DNA from 2 places in the Pseudoalteromonas sp. L21 genome. Region 1 is predicted to be linked to the other one. Evidence: predicted binding sites of a transcription regulator. Region 1 holds the regulator's gene; the other holds the start of a gene.
What was found. Region 1 encodes sigma-54, which starts transcription at its own class of promoters, with help from an activator protein. Its sites were predicted from a motif close to GTTGGCACGNNNNTNGNNT; they were not measured.
Positions count from the first base shown of each region.

Region 2: L3V41_RS17150 (DUF3192 domain-containing protein) is a predicted target of sigma-54. The motif match lies at 3,244-3,262, and genes of this name have one in related genera.

Region 1 covers NZ_JAKKCV010000001.1:1,050,077-1,055,760, reverse strand. Annotated here, with positions in the region: gene mgtE (magnesium transporter) at 1-26, opposite strand, end outside; gene L3V41_RS04825 (HPr family phosphocarrier protein) at 236-508, opposite strand; gene rapZ (RNase adapter RapZ) at 522-1,367, opposite strand; gene ptsN (PTS IIA-like nitrogen regulatory protein PtsN) at 1,368-1,820, opposite strand; gene hpf (ribosome hibernation promoting factor) at 1,824-2,111, opposite strand; gene L3V41_RS04805 (RNA polymerase factor sigma-54) at 2,138-3,637, opposite strand; gene lptB (LPS export ABC transporter ATP-binding protein) at 3,746-4,471, opposite strand; gene lptA (lipopolysaccharide transport periplasmic protein LptA) at 4,468-4,989, opposite strand; gene lptC (LPS export ABC transporter periplasmic protein LptC) at 4,979-5,533, opposite strand; gene kdsC (3-deoxy-manno-octulosonate-8-phosphatase KdsC) at 5,530-5,684, opposite strand, start outside.
Region 2 covers NZ_JAKKCV010000006.1:159,338-165,021, reverse strand. Annotated here, with positions in the region: gene L3V41_RS17160 (response regulator) at 1-1,900, shown strand, start outside; gene L3V41_RS17155 (diguanylate cyclase) at 1,869-2,792, shown strand; gene L3V41_RS17150 (DUF3192 domain-containing protein) at 2,821-3,204, opposite strand; gene L3V41_RS17145 (D-2-hydroxyacid dehydrogenase) at 3,362-4,306, opposite strand; gene zntR (Zn(2+)-responsive transcriptional regulator) at 4,392-4,805, shown strand; gene L3V41_RS17135 (SO_0444 family Cu/Zn efflux transporter) at 4,789-5,684, shown strand, end outside.

The DNA of each region.
Region 1 (5,684 bases):
TAATCTTGTTCAAAGGCTTCTGGCATTGGCGTCCTTACAACTAAAAAGTGAGCTCTGGCTAAATAAATACAGCATAGTTGCACAATAATAAATTTGCTGAGTTATCGTTTAAAGCAACCATTATATTAAGAATATTTGTTATATAAGATGAACGAATGACTTAAAAGTAAGATATTTAAGAGGAATTTAAATACCTAAGTTAAGTTTAACGCAAATCTTTCGTGCTTAGCAAATGCTATTCTTGCTCATGAAAGCGTTGTGCTATTAATTCACCTATTGCATTAAGTGCAGCAGTTGCATCAGGGCCTTCGCATACAACGCGTACTTCTTTACCTTGGCTGCTTTCTAATAACATTAGAGCAAGTACACTGTCACCTTCAGCTTCTTTGTCATCTTGATATAACATAATTTTAGCATCAAATTGAAGTGCAAGTTGTGCAAGTACAGTTGCTGCCCGAGCGTGTAAGCCAAGTTTGTTTTGAATTAAAAACGTATTTTCAGCATACATGTTAAAGCCCTTATTATAAGTCTTGCTCACGATGGCGAATTTTTACATTCGCATGGCTTTTCGCGAAACTTTCACCAATCGTCTGTGCTAAGTAAACCGAGCGATGCTGTCCACCTGTGCAGCCAATTGCGATCGTTAAATAGCTGCGGTTATTACGTTCAAGGTGTGGTAACCACGTTTGCACAAAGGTTTGAATCTGCCAAGTAAATTTTTGCACTATGCTATGGCTTGCAAGGTAATCTTTAACTGGTTGGTCGAGACCCGTAAGTGGCTTAAGATCTGGCTCCCAGTGTGGGTTTGGTAAAAAGCGTGCATCAAATACATAGTCAGCTTCTTTCGGGATACCATGCTTAAAGCCAAATGACATAAAGGTAATAATAAGCTTTTTGTCTTTTTTACCGAGAATCTTCTCACGAATTGACTCTGCTAGCTGATGTACACTTAAATCCGTTGTGTCGATCATAAAGTCGGCGCGGGTAATTAGTACATCGAGCAGTATTTTTTCTTGCTTAATTGCTAAATCGAGTGGTAAAGAATCTAAAGAAAGCGGATGTAAACGTCTTGTCTCAGAGAAACGTCTAATGAGTGTTTGATCATCACTATCAAGGTAAAATAAGGTTGGATTGGCGAAACCTGGCAAGTATTCAAGAATATCATTAAATTCTTGTTGCTCTTTTGGCAGGTTACGTACGTCGATACTGACTGCTATTTTGTCGTAATTATCAGAGACGCTGCGCACTAGCGAAGGTAATAGGTTTACAGGAATATTATCAACGCAATAATAACCAAGATCCTCAAGGACTCGTAAAGCGACTGATTTACCTGAGCCAGAACGGCCACTGATAATAATTAATTCCATTTATGCCTCTGATGCAATAACTTGAAACAGTTCCTGATCGGTTTTAGCGCTGCGTAACTGTTTACAAAATTCTTTGTCTTTTAGTCTATCAGCAATTGTTGATAAGGTCTTTAAATGAAGTTGGCAGTCTCCATCAGGTACGATGAGTGCAACAAAAATATCAACAGGGCGGTTGTCAATTGCGTCAAAGTTAATTGGAGATTCGCTCACTATAATAAACGCATGCGGTTTATCAGCACCTGACATACGACCATGCGGAATAGCAATACCTCTACCAATTCCTGTGCTCCCCAATTTTTCTCGATTGAGTAAAGCATTAAGAATATCTTGCTGCGATAGATGAGGAAGCTGCTCATGAGCGAGTTCGCTGATAAATTCGAGAATTCTTTTTTTGCTATTAAAAAGGACCGCAGCTTTGCTGCAGTCCTGGCTAGTAAGTGAACTAAGTTTCATAATTTAGTGTCGAGCTAATTTCTCTTTGTGTTTAATTACTTGGCGATCAAGCTTATCAATTAGCGAGTCGATGGCCGCGTACATATCTTGATGCTCTGTAGAGGCAAACAGTTCGCCTCCGTTTACATGTAAAGTTGCTTCTGCTTTTTGACTTAATTTTTCTACGTCTAAAATGACATGAACATTATTAATATGATCAAAATGCCTTTCTAGTTTCGCAAACTTGGTGTTTACATAGTCTTTTAATGAATCTGTGATTTCTACATGACGACCAGTTAGGTTTAGTTGCATAAGCATTTTCCTTCTATGTAAAACGTCTAAATCAAGCTTTTACGCTGATTAGACGGCGGTATTGCTAGAGACTCTCGGTATTTTGCAATTGTACGTCTAGCTACTTTAATTCCTTGCTCAGCCAATATATCTGCAATCTTACTATCACTCAATGGCTTCGCTGAGTTTTCTGCGGCAATAAGCTTTTTGATTAAAGCGCGTATTGCCGTTGATGAACACTCGCCACCATTTTCTGTGCTGACGTGGCTTGAGAAGAAATATTTCAACTCAAAAATACCCCTTGGGGTATGCATATATTTTTGCGTTGTAACCCGTGAAATCGTCGATTCATGCATTTCGACCATTTCAGCGACATCATTTAGCACCATCGGTTTCATCGCCTCAGGGCCGTGTTCAAAGAAAGCCTGTTGTTGTTGAACAATACAGTTCGTTACTTTTAATAAAGTATCATTCCGGCTCTCTAAGCTTTTAATAAACCACTTAGCTTCTTGCAGATGAGAGCGAATAAACTGACTGTCGCTGCTTGATTTTACAGAGCGTGACATAGCCGCATATTGGCTGTTCACTCTGATCTTTGGCATACAGTCAGGGTTAAGCTCAACGACCCAACGACCTTTTACTTTTTTTACTGATACGTCGGGTATGACGTATTCAGACTCTTCACGTACGATGCTATCCGCGGGCTTAGGGTTCAAGCTATGGATAAGCGTCATGACTTCTTTTAGCTCGTTTTCTTTAAGCTTAGTCTTTTTCATCAAAGTACGATAGTCGCGGCTTGCTAATAATTCGATGTGCTCAGATAAAACCATTTTAGTTTCAGCCAAATAAGGTGTATCTGCATCGAATTGACGAAGTTGAATACATAGGCACTCTTGTAAACTGCGAGCACCAATGCCGACAGGATCAAATAGCTGTATTCTTTTTAGGACCGCTTCGACTTCATCAAGTTCTATTTCTTCTTCTTCATCATCGTTTTGATTAAAGCTTTCAACAATATCCTCACAACTGACGGTTAAAATACCTGAGTCATCAATAGCTTCGACTATAGCAACAGCAATTGCTTCATCAGTTGGACTAAATGGGGTCAACTGTAGTTGCCACATCAGATATTCGTGGAGAGTTTCGGTTGACGCACCTTGATAAATAGACTCATCTTCTGGCATTGGCCCTGAAGAGGTTGAAGGAGCTGCACTCATGTACTCATCCCATGTGACGTCCATTGCTAGGTCGTCACTAACGGTATCTTTATTGAGTGCATCACTGCTTTCTTGCTCGTACTCACTTGGTGCTTCTTCTGCCGTAGCAGTGACTTGTGAATCATCAGAGTCAGATTTTTGTTCGTTTTTACCGATTGCGTCTTCACTGTAATCCGCTTCTTCCACTTCAAGTAGAGGATTACTATCAAGCGCTTCTTGTATTTCTTGCTGGAGATCCAATGTACTAAGTTGCAATAAGCGAATGGCTTGTTGCAGTTGTGGAGTCATTGTAAGTTGCTGGCCCATGCGCAGCTGTAATGATTGCCTCATGTATCCCTAACAATCCTTTTAAATCATTTATTGATACTACTTTGAGTCAATATCAATATGTTGTCATTATTGTAAGTCTAGCAGATGCTCTAGTCGGTGATGTATTGGTTACAACCTGAATTGCTCGCCTAGATAAACATCGCGTACGGTTTGGTCTGCTAATACGTGTTCAGGCGTGCCTGATGCAATTAGCTCCCCATGAGAAACAATGTAGGCTTTTTCACAAACATCAAGGGTTTCTCGAACATTATGGTCAGTTATTAGTACACCGATACCACGGTTTTTCAAATGCTCTATAATTTTCTTTATATCTAACACTGAAATTGGATCAACACCAGCAAAAGGCTCATCTAGCAGAATAAATTTTGGATCTGCGGCTAATGCTCGCGCGATTTCAACACGGCGACGCTCGCCTCCTGATAGCGCCATACCTTGGCTATCTCGAATGTGCTGAATACTAAATTCATCAAGCAGGTTATTGAGTGTTTCTTCTCGTTGCTGTTTTTTAAGATCTTTACGTGTTTCAAGAATCGCCATCAGGTTTTGGTAGACCGTCAACTTTCTAAAAATGGATGATTCTTGGGGTAAATAGCCAATACCTAATCGAGCGCGATTGTGCATGGGTAATAAAGTGATGTCGTTGTCATCAATACTAATTTTACCTTTGTCGCTTGGCACTAGCCCTACAATCATGTAGAAGGTGGTGGTTTTACCTGCACCGTTAGGGCCTAGTAAGCCAACAATACTGCCAGCTTCGACTTCTAGTCCCACATTTTTGACAACTTGGCGACCCTTATAGCTCTTTGCTAACAGCTCTGCTTTTAATGTACTCATGGCTGGCCTTTATCATCTTTTTTATTATCAACAGGCACTAAGATTGTATGCACACGATCCGTTGAATTTTCGTCTTTTTCAGCACTAATGAGTTGTTGTTCCATGTCATAAGTTATACTTTTTGCACTGACTTTTTGCCCTGCTTGTGTCACTTGTGCATCGCCAACTAAGGTGAGTAAACGCTTTGCTACATCGTAACGTACTTCGTCTGCACTGGCGCTCATAACCGTGCCATCTTCTTGTTTTTCTTCAAAGTAGGCTGGCTTACCTGTGGCAATGATAAGTGAAACAGTACCATCAACCTCACCAGCATGTGCTTCTAGGCGATCTGCGGTAATACGACGATTACCATGGGTTATTTCTACATTTTCTTCAAAAATCCCGACTCCATTTTTTAACTGACCTACTTGGCGATCTGAGCTAATGCTGATAGGAGTACCCGCTTGGTCTGCAGCAGCGCTTGAAAACGCAATCAATAAGCTTGGGATTAGAAGTAATTTTTTAAGTTTATTGGTCATAGTATATGGTTCGTGTATGGTTAGTTAACTCGACGATTTCGGCTTTTAAATCAGCTTTTAAACCTTTACCGGTAATCTTTAAGTTTGGGCCTGTTAATGTAACAGGTTGTTTTGAGTACATGGTCATTTTTTCAATATCGACATTGATATTTTCTGCGTTGATATCTTCAATCATGCCATTATGAGTTAGATTTTTTGCAACAACGTCACCTTCAAAAATAAGTTGATCGTTTTCGTACAAGGTAGCCTCTTTTGCTTTCACCTGCCAAACCTGTTGATCCCCATAAATGGTAAAAATAGGCTGTTCAAAAAAAGTAAACCCTAATTGCTGGTATAGCTCCATTTTAGCCGCAGCGACTTTATGGCTGATGTTACCTTGCTCATCATACGCCGTTTGCTTTAGCGCAATGGCGGTGTAATCCGGTGTTGCGATTATCTCGTCTTCACTGTTTATTGCGCCTGTTGGTTGGCTAAAGTACGGATACCATAACCAGATCATGCAACAAACAAAAACAATACTCAGTAAAATACGGGCTATATTCATGCGCTGGTTCCATCAGTTGTTAACGCTTTCGCGTTTTCCAGCATTAATAAATCTGTAAGCTCTCGCACAGCGCCAAACCCTCCGGGTAACATGGTGGTGTAATGAGCGAGTCTTTTTATAAGTGGGTGAGCATCGTTTACAGCAACCGCAA
Region 2 (5,684 bases), on a different contig from region 1:
TAGAGACATAACAGAGCAACACGAAGCGCTTAATGCGTTGCAAAGCTCCGAAGCAAAGCTCAAAAGTGCCATGGAGTATGCAGCGAACGGGGTTATTTTATTATCTCTAGATTACCAAGTGTTACAAGCTAACAAAGCTGCCCGCCAGATATTTTCAATGCAAAAAAGCCACAATATACCCAGTCAGTATATGTTGGCAGATTTATTCGTTGCGCAATCACTAGAAAAATTAACGCAAACACTTAAGCAGCTGCATAGTGAGAAGAAAAATGTTTATCACTTTAGCTTACCTCAACAAGAGCAAAAGCGTTGGTTGCAAATAAGTGTCTCCTTGGTATGGGATAACGAACAAACCCCTGATTATTATGTTTTGCACGTGCAAGATGTCACAGATTTAATTCAGGCAAAGAATGATGCGGAGAGAGCGACATTAGCTAAAAGTCGTTTTATTGCGAATTTAAGTCATGAAATACGTACGCCCCTTAATGCAGTGTTAGGTTTAATAGATGTAATCGCTTTACAAGGTTTATCGCAAGAGCAGCGAGGCTACGCATCGCAAGCTAAGTCGGCAGCAAATAGTTTGTTGTCACTACTTAATCGTATGCTTGATTTTGCTCGTGTTGAAAGTGCGCAAGTGCAATTAAATAAGGCACCATTTAGCGTGGCTGACTTAATTGATTACTGTGAAGGGATTGCAACGCCTCTTTGCAGTAAAAAAGGTTTAGAGTTTAGCGTCGAATGTGATGACACCATTAATGCAAATTTATTGGGTGATCAAATTTGTTTACAGCAAGTGCTCGCAAACTTATTAACCAATGCGGCTAAATTTACAGAACATGGCAGTGTAAAACTGAGTCTTACTTTAGTTGAACAGTCCGATGAGCAGCAACTTATTTGCTTTGTAGTTAAGGATACGGGGATTGGTATTAGCGACGCTGATCAAAGTCGATTATTTGATGCTTTTACGCAAGGAGACGAGTCGCTTACTCGTTCTCATCAAGGTGTAGGACTTGGTCTAGCAATTGTTAAATATGAAGTCGCATTGATGGGGGGGGAAGTTAAACTCACAAGTGAAAAGGGGAAAGGCAGTGAATTTAGCTTTTGTTTACAGCTTGATAAAACCACACAGACCGCCAAAAAAAACAGCCCGTTACTCCCATCAAGTACAGATTTATCAGGTCTATTAGTGCTTGCAGTGGATGATAATCCACTTAATTTAAGTATTATTAAAAGTATTCTGAAGCAGGCTAACATTACTGTTATTTGTGCTGATAGTGGTGCAAAAGCAATTGAGTTATCAGCAAGCTTAACCCCAGATCTGATTTTTATGGATATTCAAATGCCAGAGATGGATGGCTGTCAGGCGACACGAATTATTAGGCAATCATTCACAAAAGAGCAGATGCCTATTTATGCTTTAACCGCCCATAGCGAAGCTGCTGATATTGAACAATCTGTCGCTGCAGGTATGAATAAGCATTTAACAAAGCCAATTGTTGCAAATAAGCTCTTTTTAGCAATGAGTGAACTTGATAAACCAATTGAACCATTTTTTGATCATTCTTTTGTTTTAACTCAGTTTGCAAATGATAGTGATTTGGTATTAACTATGTTGTCAAAGTTTGCCACTATGGCCGCACAGCAATTATTAGAAATTTCTACCTTAAGTACTACTGAAGAACTGGTTAGAGTTGTGCATAATGTCAAAGGGTCTGCTGGTAATTTAGGTTTTAAGCGATTGTCAGCATGTGCTAAACAGTGTGAGGCTGAACTTAAAACGCAAGGTAAGCTTCCTGAGCTATTAAACGATGAGCTGCAGCAACACATAAAGCAAGTTATTGCATTTATCATCGAACAAGGATCTACAAATGTTGAAAAAAGCCAAGGTACTGATTGTTGATGACGATCCGTTAAATCGCTTGGTCTTAGAAAAAACATTGCGACAAGATTACGATGTTTTTTGTGTTGAAAGTGGTGAAAAAGCACTTACATTTTTAAAAACACAACCCGTTGATTTATTAATCTTAGATATTGTTATGCCGGGTATCGATGGCTATGAAGTGCTGGCACAAATAAAAGAAAATACAACAACAAATATGTTGCCTGTTATTTTTATATCCGCAAATACCAGCCATGATGATGAGGCCAAGGGCCTTGAATTAGGGGCAATGGATTATATAACTAAGCCCTTTAGCGCTGCGATTGTTCGTGCCCGTGTTCGCAATCAGTTAATGATCAAACAAAAAAATGATCTACTCGAAATGTTGGCATCGATTGATGGCTTAACTGAAATTCCTAATAGACGTTATCTTGATGAAAACTTATCTAGGGAATGGCGGCGCTCAAGACGAGATCATACCCCTTTGTCGGTTTTATTGATGGATGTTGATCATTTCAAGCGTTACAACGACTGTTACGGTCATCGTGCGGGTGATGATTGCCTTAAAAAAATAGCACATGCACTTGTTGGCTCATGCGAGCGAGGGAGTGATTTTGTTGCCCGTTACGGCGGGGAAGAATTCGCAGCTGTGTTGCCCAGCACTCCTGCTAAAGAGGCGGTTGCTTTCGCTAATAAGCTACGCAATGCAGTTAATAAGTTAAGTATTCCGCATAAGGCCTCTTTAAATTCAGAGTATGTGACAATTAGTATTGGTATTGCCACCACAGAGTCAGGGCAAGTTTATGCTGAGCAAACATTACTGGAAGAAGCCGATTTAGGATTATACCAAGCTAAAGAGGCAGGGCGCGACCAAGTGGTATCGCGGTTAGTATCTGCGACATTGCAGGAGTAGGTTATTTGTCTACCCCTGCATAAAGTAATTAGCCATTACTAAGTGATTTATAAATAGTGTCGCCCACACCAATTAATTTATCGTTTTTAAAGACCAAAGGGGTGCACTCATCTTTGGTCGTTTTGCTGTCTGAGTGGATGCTATGAGTGGCATAAAAGAGTACTTGGTATACGCCGTCATCCTGTTTTAGTAACTCTGTAAAGTTAGGTGTGCTTAGTTTATTGAGTACCGTTTGGTAAGGCGTATCAAGTGCTAAGTTTGCAATGACTTCACGATTATTTTTGTGGTGTTTTTGCCAGCTTGTTGACGAGTCGCCTGCCCAGTGAGTTTCGGCTTCACCGTCTGACACGGCAATGACACAACCGGTTAAAAAAGGTGCAGTTAGCGCGGCAATAAGAAGTGCTTTTTTCATTGTTATATCCCTTGTTTTATCGTTTCGTTTTTTCATATATAGCAATCCATTTGCCAACATTTTATTTCTTTTATAATCAAAGTTTTAGCTTGTTGTTGCGAGCTAGCTAAGTAATGTGGAACTCATTACTTAGCTTATTTGGCTAAAAAATTGTTTTTTAGACCAGTCTATTTCGTGCCTCACCTTGGCTGAAGGCGTTGATGTTAAGTGCTATTTCAGCCACAAGTCGAGCAATTGATTCTTGACTCGCCCAAGCGATATGAGGTGTTAGTAATAAGTTATCACCTTGATATATGGCAAGTGGATTATTTTCTTCTGCTGGCTCTTTGCTCAACACATCCACACCGGCACCCGCAATCACATTATTAGCAAGGGCATTGGCTAAGTCAGCTTCATTGATAATTCCCCCTCGTGCTGTATTTATTAGGATTGCTGTTGATTTCATCATATTAAGCTCTTTAGCCGCTATTTGGTTGCGAGTTTCATCAGTCAGTGGGCAATGAATACTGATAATATCCGCTGTTTTAATCGCCTCTTCAAAGCTAACACGTCCTTCGCGAGGAGCATGCCCTTTACGTTCACTTATTATTACATTAACACCAAAAGCACGGCCTACATCAGCAACCGCTTTACCAAGTGAACCATAACCAATAATCGCAAGTGTTTTGCCTGACATATCATTAAAACGGTAATCTAAACGACAGAACATCGGGCTTTGTTGCCATTTTCCAGATTGGCAATCTTGAATATAACGGTGGGTATTACCCAGTAAGTTAGTGATGAGTGCGAATGTATGCTGTACCACAGAAGGAGTGGAGTAGCCTGCCACATTGGTGACGGCAATATTGTGCGTTTTGGCTGCATCTAAATCAATGTTGTTGGTGCCTGTTGCTGCAACACAAATTAGTTTTAGGTTGCTAAGCTGCGACATCGCTTTTTGATCAATAACGACTTTATTAGTAATGATAATATCGGCATCCTGACAACGAGAAACAACATCTTGTGGGTCTGTTAAATCATAGCAAGAGAGTGTTCCCAAGTTTGCTAATGAATCTAATGAGGTATCTGCTAATGTGGCGGTATCAAGGATGGTAATATTCATGTGCTTTCCTTTTTTAATTTAATGCTTGACCTTAGGGTGTACTCCAAGGTTTATAGTACGTATAAGCTTTTAAATGGAGACGGTGATGAAAATAGGTGAATTTGCCCGCAAGTTGGGAGTTTCAACAGATACATTAAGGTACTACGAAAAACATGGTTTGTTAACGCCTAGTTCGCGCTCACAGTCAGGGTACCGTATTTATACCGATACAGACATTAAACAGATGTCGTTTATCTTACGCGCTAAAAACGTGGGGTTTAGCTTGTCTGAAATTAAAGAGTTGCTGCAAATAAAAATTCATAAAGATCAGCATTCGTGCCATGAAGTTAAAGAAATGACTCTACAAAAACGTGATTTAGTCGCTCAACGTATTGAGGAATTAACACGGTTTTATGATTCATTATCGCTATTAGCAAAGAAGTGTTGCGGCGGCGAAGAGCCTGCTGAAAATTGCTCTATATTAACGACATTGGAGGATATAGATGGACTTACTCACTAATTTTTGGCAGTTATTTTTACTGTCTGCCCCTTGGTTGATGTTGGGGTTATTAATAGCAGGACTATTAAATGTTTACTTGCCTACGGACTTTTTGCATCGTCATCTTGGTAAAGAGGGACTTTGGACCACAATTAAAGCTGCTCTTATTGGTGCCCCAATGCCATTGTGCTCATGTGGTGTGATCCCTGCCGCTATAGGACTTAGGCGGGCTGGCGCTTCAAAAAGTGCGACGACGGCTTTTTTAGTATCGACCCCTGAAACGGGCGTTGACTCTGTTTCTGTTTCTTATGTTTTATTAGGCCCTTTTATGGCTGTGATCAGGCCGATTGCAGCCGTATGTAGTGCGATTGCTGCTGGTGTGTTAGTTGGTAAAGAGAGTGAGTTTAATAATGAGCGTACTAAAACCTCGCATAACCTTGAAACAGTAACAAGTAGTTGTTGTAGCACTAAGCAAGCAACCGCTAAAGAGCCTACATCAAGTTGTTGTAGTACAAAGCAAGCTCCCACTGTTGAGAAAGCAAGCTGCTGCGCAAGCAAAAAGGAAGTCGTTAAAATTGAAGGAGGGGTTGCAAAGCTTAAACGCGCAATAAGTTTTAGCTGTAATAAGTTGCTTGAAGATACCATGGTATGGTTGGTTATCGGTCTATTTTTTGCCGCACTGGTCCAAACCTATGTGCCTGAGTCGTACTTGAGTCAGTGGGGAAGTGGTATTTTTGCAATGCTGGTGGTGATCTTAATTAGCATTCCTATGTATATTTGTGCGACGGCATCAACCCCGATTGCAGCCGGTTTATTGCTCAGTGGTGTATCACCAGGCGCCGTGTTGGTATTTATGTTGGCAGGCCCTGCCACAAATGTTGCAACATTGGGTGTGGTGGG